DNA from 3 places in the Alkaliphilus crotonatoxidans genome. Region 1 is predicted to be linked to each of the others. Evidence: a T-box and tRNA genes for the amino acid it is inferred to sense, from the RefSeq annotation. Region 1 holds a T-box; the other regions hold tRNA genes.
What was found. A T-box is a leader RNA that pairs with one kind of tRNA and senses whether it is charged. The one in region 1 lies ahead of argS (arginine--tRNA ligase), so its partner is inferred to be a tRNA-Arg.
Positions count from the first base shown of each region.

Region 1 (4,771 bases):
ATCTTCCCTACGGGAATTGGAGGATAGAATCAGCGACTGTATCATTAGTGAAACTGAAATAGCCGATAATGCCAGCCCAGAGCTAAGACACATCAGAAGGCAAATCCAGCTGAAAAATGAGGGGATTCGCAGTAAGCTAAACAGCATTATATCTTCTACCAATAATCAAAAATATTTACAGGACCCCATCATTACCATGCGACAGGACCGTTATGTAGTACCTGTCAAGCAGGAGTACCGGGGAAATATTCCAGGCTTAATCCATGACCAATCCTCCAGCGGAGCGACCCTCTTTATTGAGCCCATGGCAGTAGTAGAGCTGAATAATCAGCTTAGAGAGCTAAAATTAAAGGAACGGGCAGAAATAGAGCGAATTTTGATGGAAATCGCCGGAATGATCGCCCAAAGGGCCGCTGAAATCAGAGGAAACCAGGCAATTTTAAAGCAATTGGACTTTATCTTTGCCAAGGGTAAGCTTTCCCTGGCTATGCGGGCAGTAGAACCAACTTTAAATAATCAGGGTAAAATTCATATTAAAAACGGACGACACCCCCTGTTAAAGGCCCAGGAGGTGGTGCCGATTACCATCTGGCTTGGCGAAAAGTTCCGTACCCTGATGATAACTGGCCCTAATACTGGCGGTAAAACCGTAACCTTAAAAACCGTAGGATTATTTTCCTTAATGGCCCAGAGCGGTCTCCATGTGCCGGCAGACTATGGCACTGTTTTAGCCGTATTTGATCATATTTTCGCCGATATTGGCGACGAGCAGAGCATTGAGCAGAGCCTCAGTACCTTTTCATCCCATATGACCAATATTGTTAAAATACTACAGGAGGTTACCCAAAACTCACTGGTGCTTTTTGATGAATTGGGAGCGGGAACAGACCCCACCGAAGGAGCGGCTTTAGCCATGGCCATTATCAATTATTTGCGTGGGCTGGGGGCCACCGTTTTGGCCACCACCCACTACAGTGAACTGAAGCAGTTTGCCCTCACTCACGAGGATATCGAAAATGCTTCGGTGGAATTTGATGTGGCCACCCTTCGGCCTACCTATCGCTTGTTAATTGGTGTACCTGGTAAATCCAACGCCTTTGAAATATCTCGAAAGCTGGGACTGACAGAAAATATCATTGAAGCTGCCAAAGGATTTTTATCTACTGAAAACATCCATTTTGAAGACCTGCTTCAAAATATTGAAACCAACCGAAGGGCGGCAGAGGCCGATCGGGAAGAAACAAAACGCTTAAGACTAGAGGCAGAACGGCTTCTTCAAAACTATCAGGACAAGAAAAATCAGTTGGAGGAGCAAAAAGAAAGAATCCTTAAGGAGTCCAAAAAAGAAGGTTTAAGGCTTTTAAAGGAAGCTAAGGCCGAGGCAGAGGAGATTATTCAAGGCTTAAGATCAATGAAGCTGGAAATGGAAGAAAAGGAAATGAACCGGCAAATTGAAGCCTCAAAGCGTAGGCTGAGTGATAAAATCGGCGATATGGGACCCAATACAGAGGATATCTTTTTAAATAAAACCTCTAAAAAGCCCCCTAAAAACCTAAAGGCCGGAGAGACTGTCAAGGTACTTTCTATCAATCAAATCGGCCATGTGGTCTCACCCCAGGATGAAAAGGGAGAGGTACTGGTTCAGGTGGGGATTATGAAAATTAATATACCCGTAAGTAATTTAGAGCGAGTGAAGGAGCAGGGCGAGGTCAAACAGACTGGAGTAGGTAAAATTATTAAAAGCAAAGCCCAGAATGTTAAAAGGGAGCTGGATTTAAGGGGCCTTAATTTAGAAGAGGCAATCCTCGAAGTGGATAAGTTTATTGATGATTGTGCCATTGCCGGCGTTTCTCCGGTCACGATTATACATGGAATTGGAACAGGTGTATTGAAGGCTGGAATCAAGCAGATGCTGACGAAAAATAAGCATGTGAAAAGCCAAAGGCCGGGCCAATACGGAGAAGGCGGTGCTGGGGTCACCATTGTGGAACTAAAATAAGGAAGGAGCCGGTGGTGGATGATTTTAGTAAGTGGATGTCTTCTGGGCATCAATTGCAAGTATAACGGGGACAGCAATCTATCGCAGAAAATCCTGGACAAGCTGAAGAATGAGGCCATCATCCCTTTTTGTCCGGAGCAGCTGGGGGGCTTGAGTACCCCCAGGCCACCGGTGGAAATTCAAGGGGGAGATGGTTCCGATGTTCTGGAGGGAAGGGCTCGGGTTGTATCCAGGGATGGCTGTGATGTAACGAAGGAATTTATACGGGGAGCTCAAGAAACCCTAAAGATGGTTGAGCTACTGGGTATAACCCATGCTGTCTTAAAGGCCAGAAGTCCCTCCTGTGGGGTGGAAGAAATATATGACGGCAACTTTACCAGTACCACTACCCGGGGGGATGGTGTAACGGCGGCTCTGTTGAAAAAAAGTGGAGTCAAGGTTGATACCGAGGATAGTTTTGAGATAAATAATTAAATGAACAAAAAAAGGGTATCTGTTAAATAGCATGATAACAGACGAATCAAAACAGAGGGGGGAACAGTATGGGTAAGAAGTTAACAATTTTACTGCTGATTTTGGTGATGGGATTTACCTTAACAGCATGTAAAAAGGATCAGAAAGAGGTAATGGAAGAAGAGCCCGATCAAAATGTGACAGATCCTGTGGAGGAGACAGAGGAACCGGAGGAGCTGTTCTATGTCTTATATTTAAAGCATAAGGAGTTGCCATACATATTTGCTGATACCTTCAATATTTCAGCTGATGATCCCAGGTTGGAGGGAAAGCTGTTTGAGGAATTTGTACTGGAGGAATTGATTCATCAGAGTGCTATCGAAGATTTAATTAATCCTATACCGGAAGGAACCAAAATTTTGTCAGTAAAAAAAGAGGGCAAGACGGTACTGGTAGATTTATCAGAAGAGTTTATTGGTAATATGAAGGGAACAGAGGAGGATGTGATGGCCACTGTGGCAGTGATTGTCAACTCACTGACGACCCTGCCCAATAATGACAAGGTTCAAATCCTTGTGGAAGGTAAGGCCATAGATAATTTAAGGGGAGCTGATATCAGTCAGGACTTTGAATTTATTCCGGACTTTTATGCGGACAAGTAAAATTGTATAATTTCATTGATTTGCCATAAAATATATGATATATTTATGGGAAAAGCAGATGATGTTAAAGGCAATGAAGAGGACAGTAGGCATGGTTTTAAGTCATAGCGAGCCGGGGATGGTGGAAGCCTGGTACAGAACTATACCGAAGCGCACCTCAGAGCAGGGGCCTGAATTCAGTAGGGCTCGACGGATTCCTCCGTTATCGGGAAAAGAGTGGGTACTCACTTTATTTAGTTAGTGGGTCCAATAAGAGTGGTAACACGGGATATAGCTCTCGTCTCTTCCTATAGAGGCGGGAGTTTATTTTTTTGAAATTTTATTCAGGAGGTAAGTATATGATTGACTTTAAAAGTAAGCTAAGCCTAGAGCTACATCCCCTTATAGGGGCCTTGAGCCAGGAGGAAATACTGGCTGCCATCGAAATACCTAAAAATTCCGAAATGGGAGACTTTGCCTTTCCATGCTTTAAGCTGGCTAAGGCCTTTAGAAAGGCTCCCCAGGCCATAGCCCAGGAGCTGGCCGAGAAAATTCAATTGTCCGAGGCCTTTTCCCGGGTCGAGGTGGCTGGTGGGTACCTCAACTTTTTTGTTAACCGAGGGTATTTTTCTAAGGAAATCCTGAAGGCCGTTTATGAGCAAAAGGATCAATACGGCAGTGATCAGGTAGGAAAGGGAAAGGTCATTTGTATCGACTATTCTGCCCCCAATGTGGCAAAGCCCTTCCATGTAGGTCACTTAAGATCAACGGTGATCGGAAATTCCCTGTATCGAATCTACGAATTTTTAGGCTACCAATGTGTGGGAATTAACCATTTAGGTGACTGGGGAACTCAATTTGGCAAGGTGATAGTGGCCTATCGTAACTGGGGAGACAAAGAAGCCCTGGAAAAGGAGCCCATCAGTACCCTATTGGCCCTTTACGTAAAGTTCCATGATGAGGCCGAAAAAAATCCCGCCCTTGAAGATGAAGCCCGAGGCTGGTTTACTAAAATGGAAAGGGGAGATGAAGAGGCCCTTTCCCTATGGCAGTGGTTTAGTAATGAAACCATTAAGGAATTAAAGAAAATCTATAGCTTACTGGATGTGGAATTTGACCATTATACCGGAGAGAGCTTTTATAACGATAAAATGGATGCCGTTTTAAAAGAGCTTCAGGAGAAAAATCTTTTGAAGGAAAGTCAAGGGGCGGTATTGGTTGACTTGAGCCAGTATGACATGCCTCCTTGTCTGGTACAAAAAAAGGATGGCAGCACCCTTTATGCCACAAGGGATATTACGGCGGCGATATACAGAAAAAATACCTTCAACTTTCATAAATGCCTTTATGTCACAGACTATTCTCAAAATCTTCACTTTGCTCAATGGTTCAAGGTAATTGAGTTGATGGGGTACCCCTGGGCCCAGGATGCGGTTCATATTCCCTTTGGCCGGGTAAGTCATGAGGGAAGAAGAATTCAAACCCGAAAGGGAACCGTTGTACTGCTGGAAGAAGTGCTGTCAGGGGCTGTGGAACGGGTAAAGGAAATTATTGAAGAAAAAAATCCTTCATTGGAAAATAAAGAAGAAGTGGCCAAGGAAATTGGAATTGGTGCAGTTATTTTTAATGATTTAAGCAATAATCGTATCAAGGATATTTCCTTCTCGTGGGAAACCGC
Region 1 covers NZ_BAAHXS010000004.1:1,791,754-1,796,524, forward strand. The annotation lists gene ACYQ1I_RS11170 (endonuclease MutS2) at 1-1,999, shown strand, start outside; gene ACYQ1I_RS11175 (2-thiouracil desulfurase family protein) at 2,018-2,473, shown strand; gene ACYQ1I_RS11180 (GerMN domain-containing protein) at 2,542-3,114, shown strand; T-box leader at 3,179-3,402, shown strand; gene argS (arginine--tRNA ligase) at 3,453-4,771, shown strand, end outside.

Region 2 (4,771 bases), 1.6 Mb from region 1:
TTCGCGATTACTAGCAACTCCAACTTCATGTGGGCGAGTTTCAGCCCACAATCCGAACTGGGACCGACTTTATGGGATTGGCTTCAGATTACTCCTTCGCTGCCCTTTGTATCGGCCATTGTAGCACGTGTGTAGCCCTGAACATAAGGGGCATGATGATTTGACGTCATCCCCACCTTCCTCCGAGTTATCCCCGGCAGTCTCTCTAGAGTGCCCAGCCGAACTGCTGGCAACTAAAGACAAGGGTTGCGCTCGTTGCGGGACTTAACCCAACATCTCACGACACGAGCTGACGACAACCATGCACCACCTGTCTCCTCAGTCCCCGAAGGGAAAACTCCGATTAAGGAGTGGTCCGAGGGATGTCAAGTCCAGGTAAGGTTCTTCGCGTTGCTTCGAATTAAACCACATGCTCCGCTGCTTGTGCGGGTCCCCGTCAATTCCTTTGAGTTTCACTCTTGCGAGCGTACTCCCCAGGCGGAGTGCTTAATGCGTTAGCTGCGGCACTGAGGTTTGACCCCCAACACCTAGCACTCATCGTTTACGGTGTGGACTACCAGGGTATCTAATCCTGTTTGCTCCCCACACTTTCGTGCCTCAGCGTCAGTTACAGTCCAGAAAGTCGCCTTCGCCACTGGTGTTCCTCCTAATATCTACGCATTTCACCGCTACACTAGGAATTCCACTTTCCTCTCCTGCACTCAAGTCCTACAGTTTCAAAGGCTTACTACGGTTGAGCCGTAGCCTTTCACCCCTGACTTGTAAGACCGCCTACGCACCCTTTACGCCCAGTGATTCCGGATAACGCTTGCCCCCTACGTATTACCGCGGCTGCTGGCACGTAGTTAGCCGGGGCTTCCTCCCAAGGTACCGTCAAATTTCTTCCCTTAGGACAGAGCTTTACGACCCGAAGGCCTTCATCGCTCACGCGGCGTTGCTGCATCAGGCTTTCGCCCATTGTGCAATATTCCCCACTGCTGCCTCCCGTAGGAGTCTGGACCGTGTCTCAGTTCCAGTGTGGCCGATCACCCTCTCAGGTCGGCTACTGATCGTCGCCTTGGTGGGCCATTACCCCACCAACTAGCTAATCAGACGCGGGCCCATCCTGTACCGATAAATCTTTGACCTTAAAAAGATGCCTTTAAAAGGTATTATGAGGTATTAGCAACGGTTTCCCGTTGTTGTCCCTCAGTACAGGGCAGGTTGCCCACGCGTTACTCACCCGTCCGCCGCTAGCTTCCGCTCAACACTCAAAATTCAGTTCACTTTACAACATGTGTTGTCACTTAAATAACGCGTGAAGGACTCCATACTTCCGTCCTTGACGCTGGCTATTTAGACAAAATACTGAATTCTCAGTGTTGAGCGTCAGCCCGCTCGACTTGCATGTGTTAGGCACGCCGCCAGCGTTCATCCTGAGCCAGGATCAAACTCTTAATCAAAAAAATTTCTGGGTGTCATTTTAAAATGACTTTTATATGCTGGCTTAATATCTATACTGTTCAGTTTTCAAAGACCTGTGATTATGAAAAGCTCGTTACGACATTACTCATATTAGCACCTTCTATTATCAATGTCAAGTGCCTTTTTAAAAAAATTATTGGAGCGGGTGAAGGGAATCGAACCCTCGCGGTCAGCTTGGAAGGCTGAAGTTCTACCACTGAACTACACCCGCATTAATGGCGACCCGGAAGGGACTCGAACCCTCGACCTCCAGCGTGACAGGCTGGCATTCTAACCAACTGAACTACCGGGCCACTATATTTAGTAATTAAGATAGAAAGATTAGAAGCCAGAAAAAAATTCTTAACTTCTAATTTTGTCTTTGGTGGGCACAACAGGGATCGAACCTGTGACCCCCTGCTTGTAAGGCAGGTGCTCTCCCAGCTGAGCTATGCGCCCATATCCTAGAGGTCAAAAGTGACTTGACCTCTGATTTCTTAAAATGGTGACCCCTAGGGGAATCGAACCCCTGTTACCGCCGTGAAAGGGCGGTGTCTTAACCGCTTGACCAAGGGGCCTTGTGGTTGCGGGGGCAGGACTTGAACCTGCGACCTCCGGGTTATGAGCCCGACGAGCTGCCAACTGCTCCACCCCGCGATAAATATCATTGGTGCCCAGAGGCGGAATCGAACCACCGACACGAGGATTTTCAGTCCTCTGCTCTACCGACTGAGCTATCTGGGCTTGTAGAAATGGTGGGCTTAAGTAGACTCGAACTACCGACCTCACGCTTATCAGGCGTGCGCTCTAACCTGCTGAGCTATAAGCCCACATCCTTGCTATGGTCCGGGTGGAGAGATTCGAACTCCCGACCCCATGGTCCCAAACCATGTGCGCTACCAAACTGCGCTACACCCGGTTAAATGGCAGGGGTGGCAGGACTCGAACCCACGACACGTGGTTTTGGAGACCACTGTTCTACCAACTGAACTACACCCCTACTTTAGAGTTTCTTCATTAATAATTAAATAAACAATAGATTAGATGGTGGGCCTTCAGGGACTCGAACCCCGGACCTGCCGGTTATGAGCCGGATGCTCTAACCAACTGAGCTAAAGGCCCTAATCTATATGGTCCGGGTGGAGAGATTCGAACTCCCGACCCCATGGTCCCAAACCATGTGCGCTACCAAACTGCGCTACACCCGGTTAAACTGGCGGAGAAGGCGGGATTCGAACCCGCGCGCCGCTTACACGACCTAACGGTTTAGCAAACCGTCCTCTTCAGCCTACTTGAGTACTTCTCCAATTTAAATTTAATGCTGGCGGAGAGGGTGGGATTCGAACCCACGGCCCCTTGCGGAGTCACTGGTTTTCAAGACCAGCTCCTTAAACCACTCGGACACCTCTCCAAAATTTATTGGTGATCCATCCGCGACTCGAACGCGGGACACCCTGATTAAAAGTCAGGTGCTCTACCGACTGAGCTAATGGATCAGAATGGCTGGGATAGCAGGACTCGAACCTGCGAATGACGGAGTCAAAGTCCGTTGCCTTACCGACTTGGCTATATCCCAACAACATATTTATGGCGTGCCCACAGGGATTCGAACCCCGGACACACGGCTTAGAAGGCCGTTGCTCTATCCTGCTGAGCTATGGGCACATTTTTTAGTGGAGCGGGTGAAGGGAATCGAACCCTCGCGGTCAGCTTGGAAGGCTGAAGTTCTACCACTGAACTACACCCGCATGTTTAAAATAAGGCCGCAAGATATATCTTATCATTATTTTTATTAAATGTCAAATCTACTTTTTACCAATAACCTAAGTGGAACTTAAATGGTGGGCACAACAGGGATCGAACCTGTGACCCCCTGCTTGTAAGGCAGGTGCTCTCCCAGCTGAGCTATGCGCCCACAACAAAATTGGTAGCGGCAACAGGAATCGAACCTGTGACCTTTCGGGTATGAACCGAACGCTCTAGCCAGCTGAGCTATGCCGCCATTTTTTAAGTCACTGAAATATGGTGCCGAAGACCGGAATCGAACCGGTACGGTCTTGAGGGACCGCAGGATTTTAAGTCCTGTGCGTCTGCCAGTTCCGCCACTTCGGCACGTTTGGCTCCAGAGAGAGGACTCGAACCTCCAACCTACCGGTTAACAGCCGGGTGCTCCACCATTGAGCTACTCTGGAACATTCATGCCGCAACGTCCTACTCTCCCAGGAGGCTGCCCTCCAAGTACCATCAGCGCAGAAGGGCTTAACTACTGTGTTCGGGATGGGAACAGGTGTGACCCCTTCGCTATTGTCACGGCATTTTTTTAATTAAATTTTTGAGGTTAAAAATTAATTAGCTCATCTAGTATATCATAAACCTAAGGATATGAGCAACTTAATTTTTAACTAAGCGACTGCCACGAAATTATAAATTTCGGCCATCTGCTTATATTCCCTCAAAACCACACAATGTCAAGTAAGCTGAATATATTTTTTTGGTCAAGCCCTCGACCTATTAGTATCGGTCAGCTCAGTACATTACTGCACTTACACCTCCGACCTATCAACCAGATAGTCTGTCTGGGGTCTTACTCCTTTCGGATGGGAAATCTTATCTTGAGGGGGGCTTCGTGCTTAGATGCCTTCAGCACTTATCCCTGCCATACATAGCTACCCAGCGATGCCCTTGGCAGAACAACTGGTACACCAGAGGTATGTCCATCCCGGTCCTCTCGTACTAAGGACAGCTCCTCTCAAATTTCCTACGCCCGCGACGGATAGGGACCGAACTGTCTCACGACGTTCTGAACCCAGCTCGCGTACCACTTTAATGGGCGAACAGCCCAACCCTTGGGACCTAATACAGCCCCAGGATGTGATGAGCCGACATCGAGGTGCCAAACCTCCCCGTCGATGTGGACTCTTGGGGGAGATAAGCCTGTTATCCCCGGGGTAGCTTTTATCCGTTGAGCGATGGCCCTTCCACTCGGAACCACCGGATCACTAAGCCCGACTTTCGTCCTTGCTCGACCTGTATGTCTCGCAATCAAGCTCCCTTATGCCTTTGCACTCTACGCACGATTTCCGACCGTGCTGAGGGAACCTTTGGGCGCCTCCGTTACTTTTTAGGAGGCGACCGCCCCAGTCAAACTGCCCACCTGACAGTGTCCCAAGACCGGATTCACGGTCTATGGTTAGAACTTCAGTACTACAAGAGTGGTATCCCAAGGATGACTCCACCAAAACTGGCGTTCTGGCTTCTAAGTCTCCCACCTATCCTGTACATGTAGTACCAAAATCCAATGTCAAGCTACAGTAAAGCTCCACGGGGT
Region 2 covers NZ_BAAHXS010000004.1:223,110-227,880, forward strand. The annotation lists rRNA gene ACYQ1I_RS03485 (16S ribosomal RNA) at 1-1,442, opposite strand, end outside; tRNA gene ACYQ1I_RS03490 (tRNA-Gly) at 1,602-1,675, opposite strand; tRNA gene ACYQ1I_RS03495 (tRNA-Asp) at 1,681-1,757, opposite strand; tRNA gene ACYQ1I_RS03500 (tRNA-Val) at 1,827-1,902, opposite strand; tRNA gene ACYQ1I_RS03505 (tRNA-Glu) at 1,947-2,021, opposite strand; tRNA gene ACYQ1I_RS03510 (tRNA-Met) at 2,025-2,100, opposite strand; tRNA gene ACYQ1I_RS03515 (tRNA-Phe) at 2,112-2,187, opposite strand; tRNA gene ACYQ1I_RS03520 (tRNA-Ile) at 2,197-2,273, opposite strand; tRNA gene ACYQ1I_RS03525 (tRNA-Pro) at 2,286-2,362, opposite strand; tRNA gene ACYQ1I_RS03530 (tRNA-Trp) at 2,368-2,443, opposite strand; tRNA gene ACYQ1I_RS03535 (tRNA-Ile) at 2,489-2,565, opposite strand; tRNA gene ACYQ1I_RS03540 (tRNA-Pro) at 2,575-2,651, opposite strand; tRNA gene ACYQ1I_RS03545 (tRNA-Ser) at 2,658-2,749, opposite strand; tRNA gene ACYQ1I_RS03550 (tRNA-Ser) at 2,766-2,854, opposite strand; tRNA gene ACYQ1I_RS03555 (tRNA-Lys) at 2,864-2,939, opposite strand; tRNA gene ACYQ1I_RS03560 (tRNA-Gln) at 2,944-3,019, opposite strand; tRNA gene ACYQ1I_RS03565 (tRNA-Arg) at 3,032-3,108, opposite strand; tRNA gene ACYQ1I_RS03570 (tRNA-Gly) at 3,118-3,191, opposite strand; tRNA gene ACYQ1I_RS03575 (tRNA-Val) at 3,283-3,358, opposite strand; tRNA gene ACYQ1I_RS03580 (tRNA-Met) at 3,369-3,445, opposite strand; tRNA gene ACYQ1I_RS03585 (tRNA-Leu) at 3,467-3,555, opposite strand; tRNA gene ACYQ1I_RS03590 (tRNA-Asn) at 3,561-3,635, opposite strand; rRNA gene rrf (5S ribosomal RNA) at 3,642-3,758, opposite strand; rRNA gene ACYQ1I_RS03600 (23S ribosomal RNA) at 3,935-4,771, opposite strand, start outside.
Region 2: it has a tRNA-Arg gene. The T-box ahead of argS (arginine--tRNA ligase) is inferred to sense a tRNA for this amino acid. The anticodon was not compared.

Region 3 (4,771 bases), on a different contig from region 1:
ACACTATCAGCGGTAAGGAAAGTGTTGATCTTTATTTACAATATCAGCAAGAGCCTTCCCCCAGCCTGGAAAAGACAATTCTGCTGCATAATTTTGAGGATATTTTCTATCTTTTAAAGGTAACCCATATCATAGAGTATTTTCCTCCATCCTTTTTACTGTTGTCTAAAACCTGCTATTCAATTAGCTATTCTGGTAAAAAAATAGATTTATTGTATTATCCAGAGGATGTCACCATCAAAAAGAACACACTATACCTTAAGGGTCGAACCAGTACTGTTAAGGATCTGCCTGAAGAAATTCACTATACATCCCAGTACCATTTTCAATGGTCTCCGGTTTCGGGCAGCTTTACACTGGAGCTTCCCTTAGAGCATTTTAAGCTACCCACAAAGGAAAAAATCTATTGCCTGGATTTTAAGACCTTTCCCTTTAATTTTGAGGAACTGACTTCTTCTTCCATTGCCAGGGATGTTATTTATGAAGGTATGATGGAGGTAAGTGTGACCAAGGAAGAAAATCATAGCTTTCTGATTGAATTTATCAATCATCTCATCAGGGGAATATTAAATAATCAAGGCTAGTACTCCGTCCTAGGGGGAAGCAATATAAATACACAATAAAAAAACCACTTAATAATGATTATTAAGTGGTTTTTTACTGAATAAACTGGTGCCCAGAGGCGGAATCGAACCACCGACACGGGGATTTTCAGTCCCCTGCTCTACCGACTGAGCTATCTGGGCATAAAAAATGGTGGGCTTAAGTAGACTCGAACTACCGACCTCACGCTTATCAGGCGTGCGCTCTAACCTGCTGAGCTATAAGCCCACAATTTAATATTGTTACCTGGCTGGCGGAGAAGGCGGGATTCGAACCCGCGCGCCGCTTACACGACCTAACGGTTTAGCAAACCGTCCTCTTCAGCCTACTTGAGTACTTCTCCAATTTAAATTTAATGCTGGCGGAGAGGGTGGGATTCGAACCCACGGCCCCTTGCGGAGTCACTGGTTTTCAAGACCAGCTCCTTAAACCACTCGGACACCTCTCCAAATTTATAGCGTTTAAATTGGAGCGGGTGAAGGGAATCGAACCCTCGCGGTCAGCTTGGAAGGCTGAAGTTCTACCACTGAACTACACCCGCATTACATAGTTGGAGCTGGTGATGGGACTCGAACCCGCAACCTGCTGATTACAAATCAGCTGCTCTGCCAATTGAGCTACACCAGCTTGGATGGTGCCGAAGACCGGAATCGAACCGGTACGGTCTTGAGGGACCGCAGGATTTTAAGTCCTGTGCGTCTGCCAGTTCCGCCACTTCGGCATATTTGGCTCCAGAGAGAGGACTCGAACCTCCAACCTACCGGTTAACAGCCGGGTGCTCCACCATTGAGCTACTCTGGAATATTAATTTGATACGCCATAGAAATTTTAGTTCCCAATCATTTGATGTGCCGTTTCTCTGTAGCGACAAGTATTATTATACGACAAATTTAATCAATTGTAAACACTTTTTTCCTAACAAGAACTAACTGAATAATATTTATTATAACCTATTTATTATCAAAAAATCCTTCCTTTTATTTAAAGGCGCTATTAATTCAGTTGCAGCTTCAATATTCAAGATTGTCCTTTGTAAAGACCTGATGAATTAGGATTGATAACTTTTAAAATTAAATGATATGAAAAAATCAAGGTGATCACCTTGATTTTTTGCATTTTTAAACTGGTGCGCCCAGAGAGATTCGAACTCCCGACCTTCTGATTCGTAGTCAGACACTCTATCCAGCTGAGCTATGGGCGCATGGAGGCGACACCCAGATTTGAACTGGGGAATAAAGGTTTTGCAGACCTCTGCCTTACCACTTGGCTATGCCGCCGTAAAAATGGTGATCCATCCGCGACTCGAACGCGGGACACCCTGATTAAAAGTCAGGTGCTCTACCGACTGAGCTAATGGATCAAATGGCTGGGATAGCAGGACTCGAACCTGCGAATGACGGAGTCAAAGTCCGTTGCCTTACCGACTTGGCTATATCCCAATATATTTAATGGGGTGGATGATGGGATTCGAACCCACGCATGCAGGAGCCACAATCCTGTGTCTTAACCGCTTGACTACACCCACCATATTTGGAGCGGAAGACGGGACTCGAACCCGCGACCCTCGCCTTGGCAAGGCGATGCTCTACCACTGAGCCACTTCCGCATTTTCTTAAAATAATTTTTCTTTTATGGTGCGGGTGGAGGGACTTGAACCCCCACGGTCGCCCGCTAGATCCTAAGTCTAGTGCGTCTGCCAATTCCGCCACACCCGCATGTATTTTTAAATGGTGGAGGGAGAAGGATTCGAACCTTCGAAGTCGTCGACAACAGATTTACAGTCTGCCCCCTTTGGCCACTCGGGAATCCCTCCACTTATGGAGCTGGTGATGGGACTCGAACCCGCAACCTGCTGATTACAAGTCAGCTGCTCTACCAGTTGAGCTACACCAGCATATTAAATTAATATGGCGACCCGGAAGGGGCTCGAACCCTCGACCTCCAGCGTGACAGGCTGGCATTCTAACCAACTGAACTACCGGGCCATAATGCATGTTGTTTGAAAATTCTAATATGGTGGGCACAACAGGGATCGAACCTGTGACCCCCTGCTTGTAAGGCAGGTGCTCTCCCAGCTGAGCTATGCGCCCATATCCTAGAGGTCAAAACTGACTTGACCTCTGATTTCTTAAAATGGTGACCCCTAGGGGAATCGAACCCCTGTTACCGCCGTGAAAGGGCGGTGTCTTAACCGCTTGACCAAGGGGCCAAATATAGTTGGTAGCGGCAACGGGGATCGAACCTGTGACCTTTCGGGTATGAACCGAACGCTCTAGCCATCTGAGCTATGCCGCCATATTTGTTGGTTGCGGGGGCAGGACTTGAACCTGCGACCTCCGGGTTATGAGCCCGACGAGCTGCCAACTGCTCCACCCCGCGATATTTTTTTAAAATGGTGCCGAAGACCGGAATCGAACCGGTACGGTCTTGAGGGACCGCAGGATTTTAAGTCCTGTGCGTCTGCCAGTTCCGCCACTTCGGCACGTTTGGCTCCAGAGAGAGGACTCGAACCTCCAACCTACCGGTTAACAGCCGGGTGCTCCACCATTGAGCTACTCTGGAACATTCATGCCGCAACGTCCTACTCTCCCAGGAGGCTGCCCTCCAAGTACCATCAGCGCAGAAGGGCTTAACTACTGTGTTCGGGATGGGAACAGGTGTGACCCCTTCGCTATTGTCACGGCATTTTTTTAATTAAATTTTTGAGGTTAAAAATTAATTAGCTCATCTAGTATATCATAAACCTAAGGATATGAGCAACTTAATTTTTAACTAAGCAACTGCCACGAAATTATAAATTTCGGCCATCTGCTTATATTCCCTCAAAACCACACAATGTCAAGTAAGCTGAATATATTTTTTTGGTCAAGCCCTCGACCTATTAGTATCGGTCAGCTCAGTACATTACTGCACTTACACCTCCGACCTATCAACCAGATAGTCTGTCTGGGGTCTTACTCCTTTCGGATGGGAAATCTTATCTTGAGGGGGGCTTCGTGCTTAGATGCCTTCAGCACTTATCCCTGCCATACATAGCTACCCAGCGATGCCCTTGGCAGAACAACTGGTACACCAGAGGTATGTCCATCCCGGTCCTCTCGTACTAAGGACAGCTCCTCTCAAATTTCCTACGCCCGCGACGGATAGGGACCGAACTGTCTCACGACGTTCTGAACCCAGCTCGCGTACCACTTTAATGGGCGAACAGCCCAACCCTTGGGACCTAATACAGCCCCAGGATGTGATGAGCCGACATCGAGGTGCCAAACCTCCCCGTCGATGTGGACTCTTGGGGGAGATAAGCCTGTTATCCCCGGGGTAGCTTTTATCCGTTGAGCGATGGCCCTTCCACTCGGAACCACCGGATCACTAAGCCCGACTTTCGTCCTTGCTCGACCTGTATGTCTCGCAATCAAGCTCCCTTATGCCTTTGCACTCTACGCACGATTTCCGACCGTGCTGAGGGAACCTTTGGGCGCCTCCGTTACTTTTTAGGAGGCGACCGCCCCAGTCAAACTGCCCACCTGACAGTGTCCCAAGACCGGATTCACGGTCTATGGTTAGAACTTCAGTACTACAAGAGTGGTATCCCAAGGATGACTCCACCAAAACTGGCGTTCTGGCTTCTAAGTCTCCCACCTATCCTGTACATGTAGTACCAAAATCCAATGTCAAGCTACAGTAAAGCTCCACGGGGTCTTTCCGTCCTGTCGCGGGTAACCAGCATCTTCACTGGTATTACAATTTCACCGGGTCTATTGTTGAGACAGTGCCCAAATCGTTACGCCTTTCGTGCGGGTCGGAACTTACCCGACAAGGAATTTCGCTACCTTAGGACCGTTATAGTTACGGCCGCCGTTTACTGGGGCTTAAGTTCTGTGCTTTGGTTGCCCTAACACTTCCCCTTAACCTTCCAGCACCGGGCAGGCGTCAGCCCCTATACGTCGTCTTTCGACTTAGCAGAGACCTATGTTTTTGCTAAACAGTCGCTTGGGCCTATTCTCTGCGGCCGGATCAGGCTTACGGAGTAAATCCTTCACCTATTCCGGCACCCCTTCTCCCGAAGTTACGGGGTCATTTTGCCGAGTTCCTTAACAATAGTTCTCCCGTTCGTCTTAGGATTCTCTCCTCACCTACCTGTGTCGGTTTGCGGTACGGGCACCTAATA
Region 3 covers NZ_BAAHXS010000005.1:155,254-160,024, forward strand. The annotation lists gene ACYQ1I_RS11920 (ribonuclease H-like domain-containing protein) at 1-584, shown strand, start outside; tRNA gene ACYQ1I_RS11925 (tRNA-Phe) at 671-746, opposite strand; tRNA gene ACYQ1I_RS11930 (tRNA-Ile) at 755-831, opposite strand; tRNA gene ACYQ1I_RS11935 (tRNA-Ser) at 855-946, opposite strand; tRNA gene ACYQ1I_RS11940 (tRNA-Ser) at 963-1,051, opposite strand; tRNA gene ACYQ1I_RS11945 (tRNA-Gly) at 1,071-1,144, opposite strand; tRNA gene ACYQ1I_RS11950 (tRNA-Thr) at 1,155-1,230, opposite strand; tRNA gene ACYQ1I_RS11955 (tRNA-Leu) at 1,236-1,324, opposite strand; tRNA gene ACYQ1I_RS11960 (tRNA-Asn) at 1,330-1,404, opposite strand; tRNA gene ACYQ1I_RS11965 (tRNA-Arg) at 1,728-1,804, opposite strand; tRNA gene ACYQ1I_RS11970 (tRNA-Cys) at 1,806-1,880, opposite strand; tRNA gene ACYQ1I_RS11975 (tRNA-Lys) at 1,888-1,963, opposite strand; tRNA gene ACYQ1I_RS11980 (tRNA-Gln) at 1,967-2,042, opposite strand; tRNA gene ACYQ1I_RS11985 (tRNA-His) at 2,053-2,128, opposite strand; tRNA gene ACYQ1I_RS11990 (tRNA-Gly) at 2,135-2,209, opposite strand; tRNA gene ACYQ1I_RS11995 (tRNA-Leu) at 2,236-2,318, opposite strand; tRNA gene ACYQ1I_RS12000 (tRNA-Tyr) at 2,332-2,416, opposite strand; tRNA gene ACYQ1I_RS12005 (tRNA-Thr) at 2,422-2,497, opposite strand; tRNA gene ACYQ1I_RS12010 (tRNA-Asp) at 2,512-2,588, opposite strand; tRNA gene ACYQ1I_RS12015 (tRNA-Val) at 2,618-2,693, opposite strand; tRNA gene ACYQ1I_RS12020 (tRNA-Glu) at 2,738-2,812, opposite strand; tRNA gene ACYQ1I_RS12025 (tRNA-Met) at 2,822-2,898, opposite strand; tRNA gene ACYQ1I_RS12030 (tRNA-Met) at 2,907-2,982, opposite strand; tRNA gene ACYQ1I_RS12035 (tRNA-Leu) at 2,997-3,085, opposite strand; tRNA gene ACYQ1I_RS12040 (tRNA-Asn) at 3,091-3,165, opposite strand; rRNA gene rrf (5S ribosomal RNA) at 3,172-3,288, opposite strand; rRNA gene ACYQ1I_RS12050 (23S ribosomal RNA) at 3,465-4,771, opposite strand, start outside.
Region 3: it has a tRNA-Arg gene. The T-box ahead of argS (arginine--tRNA ligase) is inferred to sense a tRNA for this amino acid. The anticodon was not compared.